DNA from 3 places in the Rhodoligotrophos defluvii genome. Region 2 is predicted to be linked to each of the others. Evidence: riboswitches for the same ligand, from Rfam matches in the RefSeq annotation. Region 2 holds a riboswitch; each other region holds the start of a gene.
What was found. Region 2 has a riboswitch for cobalamin ahead of E4P09_RS03200 (TonB-dependent receptor plug domain-containing protein). Riboswitches for the same ligand answer to the same signal wherever they lie in the genome.
Positions count from the first base shown of each region.

Region 1 (4,465 bases), on a different contig from region 2:
GCGGTCTGCGAGGTCATTGTCGGCGTCATCGAGGACCCGCAATTCGGCCAGGCCCTGGTCATCGGCGCCGGCGGCGTGCTCGCCGAGCTCTTGCGGGACAGTGCTACGGTTCTGCTGCCGACCAGCCGGCAGGAAGTCGAGCGTGCCCTGGACGGCCTGAAGATCGCCAAGCTCCTCGAAGGCTTCCGCGGCAAATACGGGGACCGGCCGGCACTGGTCGAGACGATGCTGAGGATCGCCGATTTCGCCCGCGCCCATGCCGGCCGCCTGGTCGAGCTGGACGTCAACCCGCTGCTGGTGCTGGCGCCTGGCGAAGGCGTCGTGGCGGTCGACGCGCTCGTCCGCATGCGCGATTAAGTGTTCCTTAAGGGGGGAGTCAGCACTCTACAACCGAACAGCGGCCCAGTTCAATGGGTTAGGACGTGGAACCAACCTCACGACCGAAGTGTTGTCCGTCCACACCGCTCTTCGGAGGACCGTCATATGTCGCAGGATTACGATAACACTCCCCCTAGGACGCCGACGCCGCGTGGCAGCAGCAATCTGCTGATCCTGCTGGGCGCGCTGATCGTGGCAGTGGCTGCTCTGGCCTATTTCGTGTTCGGCACGGACGAGGTCGGCAACCAGTCTGCCGAGACCGGCACCGGCACCACCACCGAGCAGATGGAAAACCGGGCAGAGGCACCCGAAACATCACCAGCGCCGACGTCGCCCGCGCCCGGCTCGCCCGCTCCGGCGCAGGGTCAGGCGCAGTAAAGGGCTGAGCGAACGCGACAGCCGTCCCCGCTCGCGGAGGGACGGCTCGTCGTTCAGTCCGCCGTCATGCGCGAGACGAAGAAACCGGCCAGCACTGCCGGGACGATCCAGACGAGCGCCTGCACGACCAGCGAGGCCGAGGCGAAGGCCGCCGCCAGTTCGGCGGGCACGCGGCTCACCGTCTCTTCGGTATGGGGTGCGCCGATCAGATGCGGCAGCACGAGCAGCATCAGCCCGGCAGCCATCCACAGGCCATTGCGGCCGAAGGCGAAGCAAGCGAGCGCTGCGGCGGTGGCGATGGCGGTGCCGGCCCACCACAGCTGGCGCGCTCCCAGATCGACATAGGCGGCGCCCGGCAGCTCCGGGGCGAGGCCAAGGGCCGGGGCGAGCCCTGTGGCAATGAAGCCGGCAATGGCCCAGGGCACGATCGCGCGGGCGGTGATCGCCTCGCCTTTCACCCACATGGCGGCGAGCAGCATCCAGGCATAGCCCACGGCGACCACGCAGGTCATGATGCTGGTCGAGAATAGCCGGGTCAGGTCGTTGCCTGCGCCCTCACCGGCCGTGCCGTGCGCCGGGCCGTGGGCCAGCCAGAGCAGGCCGCCGTTCAGCGCCGTGTGCACGCCCGATTGGGCCACCTCGAACGTTTCGGCATGCAGGATGAGCGGGGTGGTCGTGACCGCCTGAATCGCGGCAACGGCAATCCCCCCGGCGAGGCCTCCGATCAGGCCGCCGGCTAGTATCTTGCCGAACATGGCTCAGTGACAGGGGTAGGACAGCGCATGGCGCGTGTCGTGGGCCGCGTCATGCAGGCTCTGCGCGTGGGAGAACCCCGCGAGGAACACGAGCCCCGCCCCCATGACGAAGAGCAGCGCCGGGGCGGCCAGGCGCGACAGCACCGACGATGATGTTGAGGGGACGTTCGCAGACGCCGTGGTCTGAACATTTCTTGCCATGACTTGCCTCCTGCCGCTCCACCGGCGGCCTTCCGAACAGCTCCACGAACCGGCAGGTCTACTGGCTCGCATCTCCAGCGCCCCGAACCTCCCTTCCCGGCGGCAAGGCCAGTGGTCAACAGGACGGGGCTCGATGCCTACAGTTGCGGGGACAGCCGCGGCTTCTCCGTATCGGTCGATACGAATCACCGTGTTCCCTGTTCGCCCTTGCGGGACCGGTCCGGCTGCGACGCTACTGCACGCTCAATGCGCTGTCGAGCCTCATTTCACGAAGATGCGAGCGGATCCGTCGGTGCGCGCCTGCCAGCCCGCCCGCTCGAGCTCCGGCACCTCCTGGTCGAAGCGCGGGTGGCCCAGGCAGAGATAGCCGACCAGCCGCCAGGACGGGGCGAAGGCGAGCAGCCGGGTGACCGCGTCGGGGTCGAGGATCGAAACCCAGCCCAGCCCGAGGCCATAGGCGCGGGCGGCGATCCACAGGGTGTGGATGGCGCTCACCGCCGAATAGCGCAGCATTTCCGGCATGGTCTGCCGGCCGAGGCCATGGCCTTGGGCGCAGCCTTCCTCCACGAACACGGCGAGCTGCACGGGCGCATCGTCGAGCCCGGCCAGCTTCAAGCGGGCGTAAAGGGCGGCCTGCTCGCCCTCATAGCCGTTCAGCGCCGCGGCATTGGCCGCCTCGAAGCTCGCCCGCACCGCCTGGCGGGCGGCGGCGCTCTCGACCCGCACGATTCGCCAGGGCTGGCTATTGCCGACGGACGGGGCGAGATCGACGAGACTCAGCAGGTGGTCGAGCAAAGCGCCATCGACCGGGTCGCGCCGGAAGTGGCGGACATCGCGGCGCCAGCGTAGCAAAGCTTCGAGCTCTACGCGGAACGCGTCGTCGAAGGCTGGCGCTAACGAAGACTTGCCGGCCCGCGCGTGCCCACCTACACCGCTCATGATCATCACCTGCGCTGTTCTCATGGCCGTTTCCGACAACCTTACATTATTGCTGGCCGGTTTGTTGATCGAGGCAAGCTTCGGCTACCCTGATCGCCTTTTCCGGGCTGTCGGCCATCCCGTCACCTGGATGGGCGCGCTGATCGGCTGGCTCGACCGCGCGCTCAACCGCGATGGCGCGCCGGACCGGGAACGGCGGCTCAACGGCGTGGTCGCTTTGGCGCTGGTGCTGCTGGTCACGGCGGCGGTGGCGGTTCTCGTCGAGCGCGGGGCGCTCGCCTCTCTCCCATTGTTCGCAGCGGTGCTGCTGCTTGGCGCGCTCGCCTCCAGCCTGATCGCTCAGCGCAGCCTGGACCGACACGTGGCGGCGGTCGCCGAGGCGCTGGAGCGCGAGGGGCTGGCCCGTGGGCGCGCGGCGGTCTCGCGCATCGTCGGCCGAAACCCGGCGGCCCTCGATGAAGCGGGCGTGGCGCGGGCTGCCATGGAAAGCCTGGCCGAGAACTTTTCCGACGGGGTGGTGGCGCCGGCCTTCTGGTGCGCCGTGGCGGGCCTTCCCGGGATCAGCCTGTACAAGGCGGTGAACACGGCGGACAGCATGATCGGTCACAAGACGCCGCGGCATCTGGCTTTCGGCTGGGCGGCGGCGCGACTGGACGATCTGGTCAACTTGCCTGCGTCACGCCTTGCCGCGCTCTGGCTGATCATTGCCGCGGCCCACTTGCCCGACTGCCAAGCGCGCGGCGCCTGGCGGGCGGTGTGGCGCGACGCCCGGCATCACAAATCTCCCAATGCCGGCTGGCCGGAGGCGGCGCTGGCCGGGGCGCTGGGCCTGAGGCTCAACGGGCCGAAGGTCTATGGCGATATTCGGCGGGAGGATGCCTGGATGGGCGATGGCCGGGCGGAGGCTACACCGGGCGACATCCGCCGCGCCCTCTCGCTCTACCGGCTGGCCTGCGCGGTCCAGGCCTTTGCGATCGTGCTCCTGCTGCTGGCGGTCAGCGTGCTCGCGTGAGAATGCCGTCGATATCCACATGGCGCTCCAGATGGGCGGCGAGGGTGTCCAGCGCGTCCTCCACCTCCTGGTCATGAGAATGGTTCGACGGACTGCCCCCCAGGCGGCGAATCCAGGCGGCGCGCTGCTCGTCGTCACCGAACAGGCCGTGGACATAGGTGCCCATGATCGTCCCGTCCGGCGACCGGGCGCCGTCCACCCGACCGTCAGCGAAGGTCAGCAGGGGTAACGACATGGCCGGGCCGGTGGTTCGCCCCACATGCATCTCGTAACCGCGAAAGGGTGAGTCGTCCGAATCACTTCGGCCTTCAACTTCGCGCAGCGTCTTATCGCCGGTGAGCACCGTGTCCACCTCCAGCAGGCCAAGGGCTTGCACCTCGCCGGGCGGCCCCTCGATGCCATCGGGATCGGCGATGGTGCGACCGAGCATCTGGAATCCGCCACAGATACCAAGAACTTGGCCGCCCCGGCGCAGATGGGCCTTGAGATCAGCGTCCCAGCCATTGGCGATGAGCGCCTCGAGGTCGGCAATCGTCGCCTTGGAACCCGGCAGCACCACCAGCCGGGCGTCTGCCGGCAGGGGCTCGCCGGGCTTCACCATCACGAGGTCCACGTCCGGCTCGGCGGCGAGCGGGTCGAAATCGTCGAAATTGGCGATGCGCGGCAGAAGCGGCACGGCGATGCGCACTCGCGCGCCCGGCCTGCCGCCGGAATGCCGTTCCGCGAGATCGAGGGCGTCCTCAGCGGGAAGGCGCGCCGCCTGGGGCAAGAACGGCACCAGCCCTAAAGGTGCCCAGCCGGT
Region 1 is NZ_SZZM01000005.1:101,223-105,687, reverse strand. It holds gene E4P09_RS19575 (acetate--CoA ligase family protein) at 1-357, shown strand, start outside; gene E4P09_RS19570 (hypothetical protein) at 484-756, shown strand; gene E4P09_RS19565 (CbtA family protein) at 810-1,511, opposite strand; gene E4P09_RS19560 (CbtB domain-containing protein) at 1,515-1,712, opposite strand; cobalamin riboswitch at 1,747-1,947, opposite strand; gene bluB (5,6-dimethylbenzimidazole synthase) at 1,974-2,657, opposite strand; gene cbiB (adenosylcobinamide-phosphate synthase CbiB) at 2,674-3,663, shown strand; gene E4P09_RS19545 (cobyric acid synthase) at 3,647-4,465, opposite strand, start outside.
Region 1: it holds a riboswitch for cobalamin, as region 2 does, so the genes downstream of both, E4P09_RS19560 (CbtB domain-containing protein) here and E4P09_RS03200 (TonB-dependent receptor plug domain-containing protein) in region 2, are expected to answer to the same signal.

Region 2 (4,465 bases):
GCACCATTGACCTTGGTTTACGGTGATCCCGGTTGCCACCGCGGCCGCCGCTGCATCCAGATCCACACCATCGTCGAACACGATCTGGGGCGATTTTCCGCCGCATTCGGCGATGACCGGCTTCATGTTCGACTGGCCGGAATACTGAAGCATCAGCTTGCCGACATCGCTCGATCCCATGAAAACGACCATGTCGACATCGCCATGCAGCGCGAGGCCCTTGCCCGTGGTCTGGCCGGCCCCGGGAACAACGTTCACGGCGCCGGGCGGAATCCCGGCCTCGCAGGCAAGGTCGGCCAGCATCAGCGCGGCCTGCGACGACAGTTCCGACGGCTTCAGCACGATCGAGTTTCCCGCCGCCAGGGCCGGAGCGATCTTCATCGCCGCGTTGTAAGTCGGAAAATTCCAGGGCGTGATCGCCGCGACGACCCCGCGCGGCACGCCCTTCCTGATCACCGTGGAATGGCGGTCGCTGGAGAGAACATCGCCCTTGGCCTTGTCGATGGTCTCTGCGTAGAAGCGCACGAGGCTGCTGGCTTTCATCGCGTTGAACGCCTTGAGGCGCAAGGGCTTTCCCATCTCGACGGCATCGAGCTGATCCAGCGTTTCGGCATTTCTCTCGACCAGATCGGCCCATTTGTGCAGGAGCTTCTTTCGGCCTTCAGGCTCCATTCCCCACCAAGCCCCCGATTCGAAAATGCGCCGCGCGGACTGCACAGCGGCATTGACGTCAGCCTCGCTTCCAATGGGCAGATCGAAAAGCTGCCGTCCGTTCGCCGGATTGATGACCGCTAAAACCTGGTCCGAGGTGGATGGAACTGGCCGGCCGTCGATGCGCAGCGCAACGTCGGGAAGCTTTTGAATAGCCATTGTCGATCCTCTCTCGCTTTGCAGACAGCCATGTTAGGCAGAGAGGTGCGCGACAACTTGCCCGCTCGTCAGTGACTTTTGATCTTCCGTTCTGGGCCGAGCCCGAAGAACAGGCCGAGATCGACGCCTCGGCAGGGACCCCGTTTTGAGTGCGGCCAGCGGGTGAACACTGGCCGCACAGATTTCACTTCTTCTTGGAGGCCGAGGCGGCCTTTGCACTTTTTGACATCGCTTTCGGCTTCGATGTCTTGTCTGAGGCTTTCTTGCTCGTCTTCTCGTGCTTAGTTTCCTTCGACATGCAGCATGTCTCCCATTTCCAAAGGAGTGAGCGATCTATTGTACAATCGGGATAGTCAACGAGAAGTAACACTGGCAGGGCGGTGGAAGATTTGCGAGACCCTCCCGCGCGCATGGGTGCATCTGCTCCGATCCTCTCGCCGTCGCTGCCTCGAACAGGACAGCGGCTTAGCCTCGGCTGCGCGAGTCCGCCAACCAACGAGTTGCCCGTTGACACGACTCATGAACGTCCGCATTGTTGCCGCGACGGCGCCTCATAGAGGCTTAATAGGGAACGCGGTGCGGGATGGATATCCCAACGCCGCGACTGCCCCCGCAACTGTAAGCGGCGAGTTTTCCGCCATAGGCCACTGGGACCAACGGGTCCTGGGAAGGCGGCGGACGACAGCGACCCGCAAGTCAGGAGACCTGCCGTCAGCCGTGGTCACACGCGATCACATCGGGCGGGGTGTCTCGATGGGACTGTCCTCTCTTCCATTCGGGCAGAGGACACCTCGATCGCGGTGACGTGCCACAAGGCCGAGCGCCGCCCGAGGGTTCATGTTCGTTCTGATTGTCCGCAAGGATTTCGCGCCGGAATCCGGCCCTTCCGCTCCCGTTCCCACGACGAAGCAGTCCATCCTGGTGGCGGCCCTTGCGCTGGCCGTCGGCCTCGAGGCTGCGGCGGCGCAGGATGCCGATCTCGACGATGGCGGCAATCTCGACCTGCCGGAGATCTCGGTGACCGCGAACTTGGTCGAGACGCCGCTTTCCCAGGTGGGCAGCGCCGTCACGGTCATCACCGGGGAAGAGCTGCGCGAACAGCAGATCAAATTCGTATCGGAAGCTCTGCGCCAAGTGCCTGGCCTGGCCGTCAGCCGCACGGGGCCGCTCGGCCAGCTCACGCAGGTGCGCATCAGGGGTTCCGAAGGCAACCAGACCAAGGTCTTCATCGATGGCATCCCCGTCAACGACCCGGCCGCCGGCTCGGAGTTCGATTTCGCCCATCTGCTCGCGGACGATATCGAGCGCATAGAGGTGCTGCGCGGGCCGCAAAGCGCGCTGTACGGCTCGGATGCCGTCGGCGGTGTGATCAACGTCGTCACCCGTCGCGGCGAAGGCCGGACCCGCGCCGCTGCACGCGTCGAGGGCGGCTCGTTCGGCACGCTTAACGGCAATGCGTCGGTGAGCGGCGGAACCGACCGCTACAACTTCATCGCCAGCGCCAGCGGCTTTCAGACCGAGGGCATTTCCGTCGCGAGCACGCGCCTCGGCAACAAGGAGAAGGACGGCTACGGCAACGGCACGGTATTCGCCAAGGCCGGCTACAATCTCACCGACACCTTCGACCTCTCGGCCGTGGTGCGCTACACGACAAGTCGCAGCGACCTCGACGCCGAGACGTTCTATCCCCAGTATGGCCACACCGGCCCCGTAGACGCATTGCAGGATGTGAAGGGGGAGCAATTCTTCACCCGCGCCCAGGCGCGTCTCCTGCTGCTCGACGGCCACTGGGAGCAGATCGCGGGCTTCGCCTACACCGATCAGGACCGCACCTATCGCGACCTCGATCCGCGCATGGTCACCAGCACCTATGACGGCGAGCGCGCCCGCTTCGACTACCAATCGACTTTCTTCTTCGACACGCCGCAGTTCCTGGATGCAAGCCACGCCGCGACCTTTGCCGTCGAGCATGACGAGGACAAGGCGATCTCGAAAAACGTGTGGTCCAGCTTCGAGAAGTCGATCGGCACGACCGGCTTTGTCGGGCAATACCAGGTGAGCCTTTTCGAGGATCTGTCGCTCACCGGAAGCATCCGCCGCGACGACAACGAGCTGTTCAAGGACTCGACCACCTATCGTGCGACCGCCGCCTACTTCCTGAAGGAGAGCGGCACCAAGCTCCGCGGCTCCTACGGCACGGGCGTCAAGAACCCCACCCTGTTCGAGCTCTACGGCTACACCAACAATTACAGGGGCAATCCGAACCTGAAGCCGGAACGCGGCGAGGGCTGGGATATCGGCATCGATCAGCAGATCTTCGGCGGGGGCATTCTCGACATCACCTATTTCAGCCAGCGCATCACCGATCTCATCACCGGCGCCGGCCAGACCTCCATCAATTTACCTGGCAGCTCGAAGATCGATGGCGTCGAGCTTGGACTGAGCGTCAGCCCTATCACCAATCTCACCCTGCGTGCGTCCTACACCTACATGAACGGAGAAGACGCCGATGGCCGGACGCTGGTGCGGCGGCCGAAGAACTTGGCCAGCATCGACGTGAGTTACATTTTGCTGGACGACAGAGCCCAGCTCAATCTCAGCGTAGACTATGTCAGCAAGCAGAAGGATTGGGTCTACAGCGCCGATTACAACGAACGCTATATAGTCGACCTCAACGCCTATACGCTGGTCAACCTCGCAGCCTCCTATCAGATCAACGACGGCCTGCAACTCTATGGCCGCCTGGAAAACATCCTCGACGAGAAGTATTACGAAGTCTGGGGCTACGGCACCTTGGGTTTCGGCGGCTATGCCGGCGTGAGGCTGACCTTCTGATGGCAAGCCACGCGCGAAACCTGCTCATCGCCCTGCTGCTCGCCTGGTCGGCTTCGGGCAGCCTGGCCGCACCGCAGCGTATCGTCTCCTTGAACCTGTGTGCCGACGAGCTGGTGCTCCGGCTCGCGGATCCCGCACAGATCGCGTCGGTGACATGGCTGTCGCAGGATCCCGCCAACGCCAATCTGGCCGCGCTGGCCTCACGCTATCCGGCCAATCGCGGCTTGAGCGAGGAAGTGATCGCCCTCGCGCCAGACCTGGTCATTGCCGGCCGCTATACGACGCGCGCCACCGTCGACCAGTTGAAGCGGGTTGTCATCGAGGTGCTCGAGCTTGATGTTCCCGCAAGCTTCGAGCAAACGGAGCAGCAGATCCTCGAGCTTGGCGACACGCTCGGCCACCTCCCGCGGGCGGAGGCCCTCATTGCCCGAATGCGTGCTCGTCTTGCGTCGCTGGACACCGCGCGGCAACACAGGCCGACCGCGATCGTCTATCAGCCGAACGGCTTCACGGCGGGCAAAGGCTCTCTCATCGATACGCTGCTCGCGCGCGCCGGCTTCCGTAACCTCGCAGCGGAAAACGGTCTTGACAATTACGGCGCCGTTCCCCTCGAGCTGCTGGTTGCATTCCGGCCCGACGTCTTGATCCTGAACGCTGAGCCGACGGCCCCAGCGCTTGCCTATGAAGTGCTCCGGCACCCGGTGCTGAAGGCGCTGCCCCACACTCAAGTCGTTAGCGTCCCGCCACGGCTGTGGACGTG
Region 2 is NZ_SZZM01000001.1:663,337-667,801, forward strand. It holds gene E4P09_RS03195 (aldehyde dehydrogenase family protein) at 1-870, opposite strand, end outside; cobalamin riboswitch at 1,398-1,597, shown strand; gene E4P09_RS03200 (TonB-dependent receptor plug domain-containing protein) at 1,708-3,705, shown strand; gene E4P09_RS03205 (ABC transporter substrate-binding protein) at 3,705-4,465, shown strand, end outside.

Region 3 (4,465 bases), on a different contig from region 2:
ATATCGACGCCCGCCCCGACCGGCTGGTCCGCCTTGAACGATATGGCTGTGGTCAAAAGCCGGCCATCGAGCTCCGGCAGCACCACATGCATGGCAAGATCGGCCTCCGACAGGCCGCGGCTGGACGAAGCCCAGGCGGCGCGGGCGGCGCCGGACAGCACCAGCTGCAGCACCGGCACATCAGCCATATCGAGGGGCGAGACCCCATCCTCGTCCCGCCGGGCCGAGAAAGCGGTGAGGTTGAGGATCACATCCGGCCGTAGTCGCGACAGTTCGTCAGCGATGAAAGCGGCGCTCGCCGGATCCTTGAGGCTCGTCACATAAAGTGCATGGGGCGCGATGCCGGCCTCAACCAGCGCGGCCGCCAGCGCGTGCACCGGCGCCACATCATCGGCCAGCACATAGGCGCGATAGAGGATGATTGCCGCCTTGGCCGCCTCCGGAGGCAGCGGGCAGGGGCCCAGATCGAGGACGCCCGCCGCCGGCAACGGTGTGGCGGACGGTCCATCGTCAGCGCCAATCCCGGCGAGATGGGCGGCCAAGCGCAGGGCCGCCGCCATGTTGTCCGGCCCGCCATGGCGGAAATAGTCGCGCAGCCGGTCCAGCGCCTCCGGCGACACGGTGGACATGGCCTCCAGCCTGTCGTCGACTCGATTGTCGCCGTCGAGCAGGGCAAGGGCGATGGAGCGCTCGCGGCAGAGGCTGCTCAACTCCTGCGCGCCGTAGCGCCAGTAGTCGAGCCCGCCCAGCAGCCGCACGATGATCACCCGCGCATGCCTGAGCGTCTTGTCGAGATAGAGATCCACCGACATGGGGTGGCGCAGGCGGCCGAGATTGGCCATGCGCAGGCCGGGAAGACCCTGGGCCCCGCGGACATAGGCGGCCGCCACCGCCCCGAGATCGGAATCGGAAAACGACAGAAAGGCCATGTCCGCCGGCGCATGGTCGAGGTCGACCGCGGCATCGGCCTCATCCAGGGAATGCGTCTCGCGGACCAGAAGATGCATGGGCCAATCGGACGGCAGCCGCCGTCATCCCTCCCTGATCATCGCCGCGATGGCGTCCTTGTCGAAGCCGCTCTGGCCGATCACCACGATCTTGCCGCCACGCGCCTCGTTCGGCGACCACGGCCGGTCATAATGGTGGCTGAAGCGGCTGCCCACCCCCTGCACCAACAGCCGCATGGGCTTGGCCCTGACGCCCACAAAGCCTTTTATGCGCAGGATGTCATGGGCTTCCGCCGCCGCCTTCAACCGGCGCAGCAGGGCATAGGGGTCGTCGATCTCGTCGATGGCAACCACGAAACTGTCGAAGTCGTCATGCTCGTGTTCGCCATCCACGGCGTCATGATGGGACGGCCGCGCCGCGAGGTCATTCTCCGCCGCTGCGCCAAGCCCCAGCAGCACGGCCGGATCGATCTGGCCCTGCCGTGCCGGGATCACCTTGACCGCGCGGGAAATGCTCCCGGCAATCTCCTGCCTGAGCGCTTCCACCTTGTTGTGATCGAGCAGGTCGGCCTTGTTGAGCACGATGAGGTCGGCCGCATTCAGCTGGTCCTCATAGACCTCTTCCAACGGATTGTCGTGGTCGAGGCTGTCATCTGCCCGCCGCTGCGCGTCTACCGCATCCGGGTTGTCCGCAAAACGCCCCTCGGCCACCGCCGGCCCGTCCACCACCGCGATCACCCCGTCCACCGTCACCCGCGAGCGGATGGACGGCCAGTCGAACGCCTTGAGCAGCGGCTTGGGCAGGGCGAGGCCCGAGGTCTCGATGATGATGTGATGGGGCGGCTCGGGCCGGTCGAGCAGGGCTTCCATGGCGGGCAGGAACTCGTCCGCCACCGTGCAGCATAGGCAGCCATTGGCGAGTTCCACGATGTTCTCCTCGGGGCAGGAGGTGATCCCGCAGCCCCGAACGATCTCGCCGTCCACCCCTTCCGTGCCGAACTCGTTGACGATCAGCGCGAGGCGCTTGCCGCCCGCATTCTCCAGCACATGGCGCACCAGGGTGGTCTTGCCCGCGCCGAGAAAGCCGGTGATCACCGTGGCTGGCACCTTCGCGCTCGCAACACTCATTCGATTGTCTCCATGGCTGGCAGAATCTGGTCGGGAGAGGGCGTGCGGCCGCCGATGGCATCGCTGAGCGACGCCGGCCGGCGGGAGCGGAACACCCCGCCGGTGGGCGAGGCCGCATAGGCCTGGCAATAGGCGAGAATATCGGCGCCGATGCTGGGGCAAAGCCGGCGCAGGAGATAGGTCCATTTGCCCGGCTGCGAAATGGCCGCGGAGCAGCCTTCGTCGCAATTGGCCAGGCACACCACCGGCACGAGCTCCACCGGCGCTTCGGTACCCTTGTCCGCGAGCATATCGCGCAGGGTGTCATAGAGCGCGCGACCCGTGGCGCGGTCGGCAGGCCCCGGATTCTCGCCGGCCATGCGGCAGGTGATGCAGACATGCAGCTTCGGTCGGCCGGTCTCGCTCAAGCGTTGCCTCGCACCTCCCGCGCATAAGCGGGCGATATGGGTGCGGCTTGCGGAATGATGACCCCGAGAGATCCCGGCATGGGCTAAGCCAAACGAGCGGCTTCGGCCTCATGTCGTCCGTCAACCGGCGCACCCCGCCCGGCAGCCCGGATCATGTTCGACGGCAGGTCTCCTGGCTCGCGCCTCCATCGCCCGGAACCCCTTCCCAGCTCTTAAGGCCAGTGGGACAGCGCCCGGTCTCGACGCTTACAGTTGCGGGGGCAGCTTCGGCTTTGAGGCCCGTTGGGGCATCGCACCGAATTCCCTTTTCATCTTCCACGGTGGAAGAACCGTCCGCATTTAGCTATGACCTCTGAGGAATCCTGTCAATCACATCGGGCATCAGGCCTTTGGAGACAGCACTTCCCAAGCTCACCCTGGTCCTCGGCGGCGCCCGCTCCGGCAAGAGCCGCCATGCGGAGCAGCTGGTGACGAGCACGCCCCCGCCCTGGGCCTATGTGGCAACCGCCCGGGCCTATGATGACGAGATGCGCGCACGCATCGCGCAGCATCGCCAGCGCCGTGCCTCTGGGTGGCAGACCATCGAGGCGCCGGTCGATCTCGGCGGCGCGATCCGTCAGCTGCTATCAGAGCAGCCGGTGCTGATCGACTGCCTCACCCTGTGGCTCACCAATCTCATGCTCGGCGAGCATGACCGCCAGGCCGCCTTGCGCGACCTCGAAGCCGCGCTCGATGCCCGCAGCGGCCCGGTGGTAATGGTGTCGAACGAAGTGGGGCTCGGCATCGTGCCGGAGAATGCCCTGGCGCGGTCGTTCCGCGACGCGCAGGGCCGGCTCAACCAGCATATGGCGGGGAGGGCGGATGCGGTCCTGTTCATGGTGGCCGGCCTGCCCCTCAAGGTGAAATGAGCAAGCCATGACCACGATCACGCCCGAAGAAGAAGCGCGCCACCGCGCCAAGATGGCCAAGCGCAAGGCGGTTCAGGATGCGGAGGTCGCTGCCAAGACCCTGGAGAAGGGGCTGCTGATCGTCCATACCGGGCCGGGCAAGGGCAAGTCGACCGCCGCCTTCGGCCTTGCCCTGCGCATGATCGGCAATGGCGGCAAGGTGGGGGTGGTCCAGTTCATCAAGGGCGCCTGGTCCACCGGCGAGCGCGCCGTGCTGGAGCGCTTCGGCGACCTGGTCGAGTGGTACAGCATGGGCGAAGGCTTCACCTGGGAGACGCAGGACAAGGCCCGCGACATTGCCGCCGCGCAGGCGGCCTGGGGCAAGGCGCGCGCGCTGATGGCCGATCCGAACCTGCGGCTGCTGATTCTCGACGAACTCAACATCGCCCTGCGCTACGAGTACCTGCCGCTGGACGAGGTGGTGGAGGCGCTCAAAGGACGGCGTTCAGACCTGCACGTGGTGGTCACCGGCCGCAACGCCAAGCCAGCCCTGATCGAGGCGGCCGACCTGGTCACCGAGATGGGCCAGGTGAAGCACCATTTCGCCGCCGGGGTGAAGGCCCAGGCCGGCATCGAGTTCTGATCGGGCGGGGCTCATTCCCATGACCGCGCGGGCCATCATGTTCCAGGGCACCGGCTCGAACGTGGGCAAGTCGCTCATGGTGGCCGGCCTTGCCCGCGCCCTGGTGCGGCGTGGGCTCAAAGTGGCCCCGTTCAAGCCGCAGAACATGTCCAATAATGCGGCGGTCACGGCCGATGGCGGCGAGATCGGCCGCGCCCAGGCGCTGCAGGCGCGCGCAGCACGCATGCGGCTATCGGTCCATATGAACCCGGTGCTGCTCAAGCCGCAGAGCGAGACGGGTGCCCAGATCATCGTTCAGGGCCGCATCTGGGGCCAGGCTGGCGCCCGCGAATTTCAGACGGTCAAGCAGCAGCTCATGGGTGCCGTGCTCGACAGCTTCGCCACACTAGGAGCAGAGGCCGATATCGTGCTCGTGGAAGGGGCGGGGAGTGCATCCGAGATCAACCTGCGTGC
Region 3 is NZ_SZZM01000005.1:96,544-101,008, forward strand. It holds gene cobN (cobaltochelatase subunit CobN) at 1-1,007, opposite strand, end outside; gene cobW (cobalamin biosynthesis protein CobW) at 1,032-2,075, opposite strand; gene E4P09_RS19530 (DUF1636 domain-containing protein) at 2,072-2,482, opposite strand; cobalamin riboswitch at 2,628-2,831, opposite strand; gene cobU (bifunctional adenosylcobinamide kinase/adenosylcobinamide-phosphate guanylyltransferase) at 2,872-3,390, shown strand; gene cobO (cob(I)yrinic acid a,c-diamide adenosyltransferase) at 3,398-4,012, shown strand; gene E4P09_RS19545 (cobyric acid synthase) at 4,032-4,465, shown strand, end outside.
Region 3: it holds a riboswitch for cobalamin, as region 2 does, so the genes downstream of both, E4P09_RS19530 (DUF1636 domain-containing protein) here and E4P09_RS03200 (TonB-dependent receptor plug domain-containing protein) in region 2, are expected to answer to the same signal.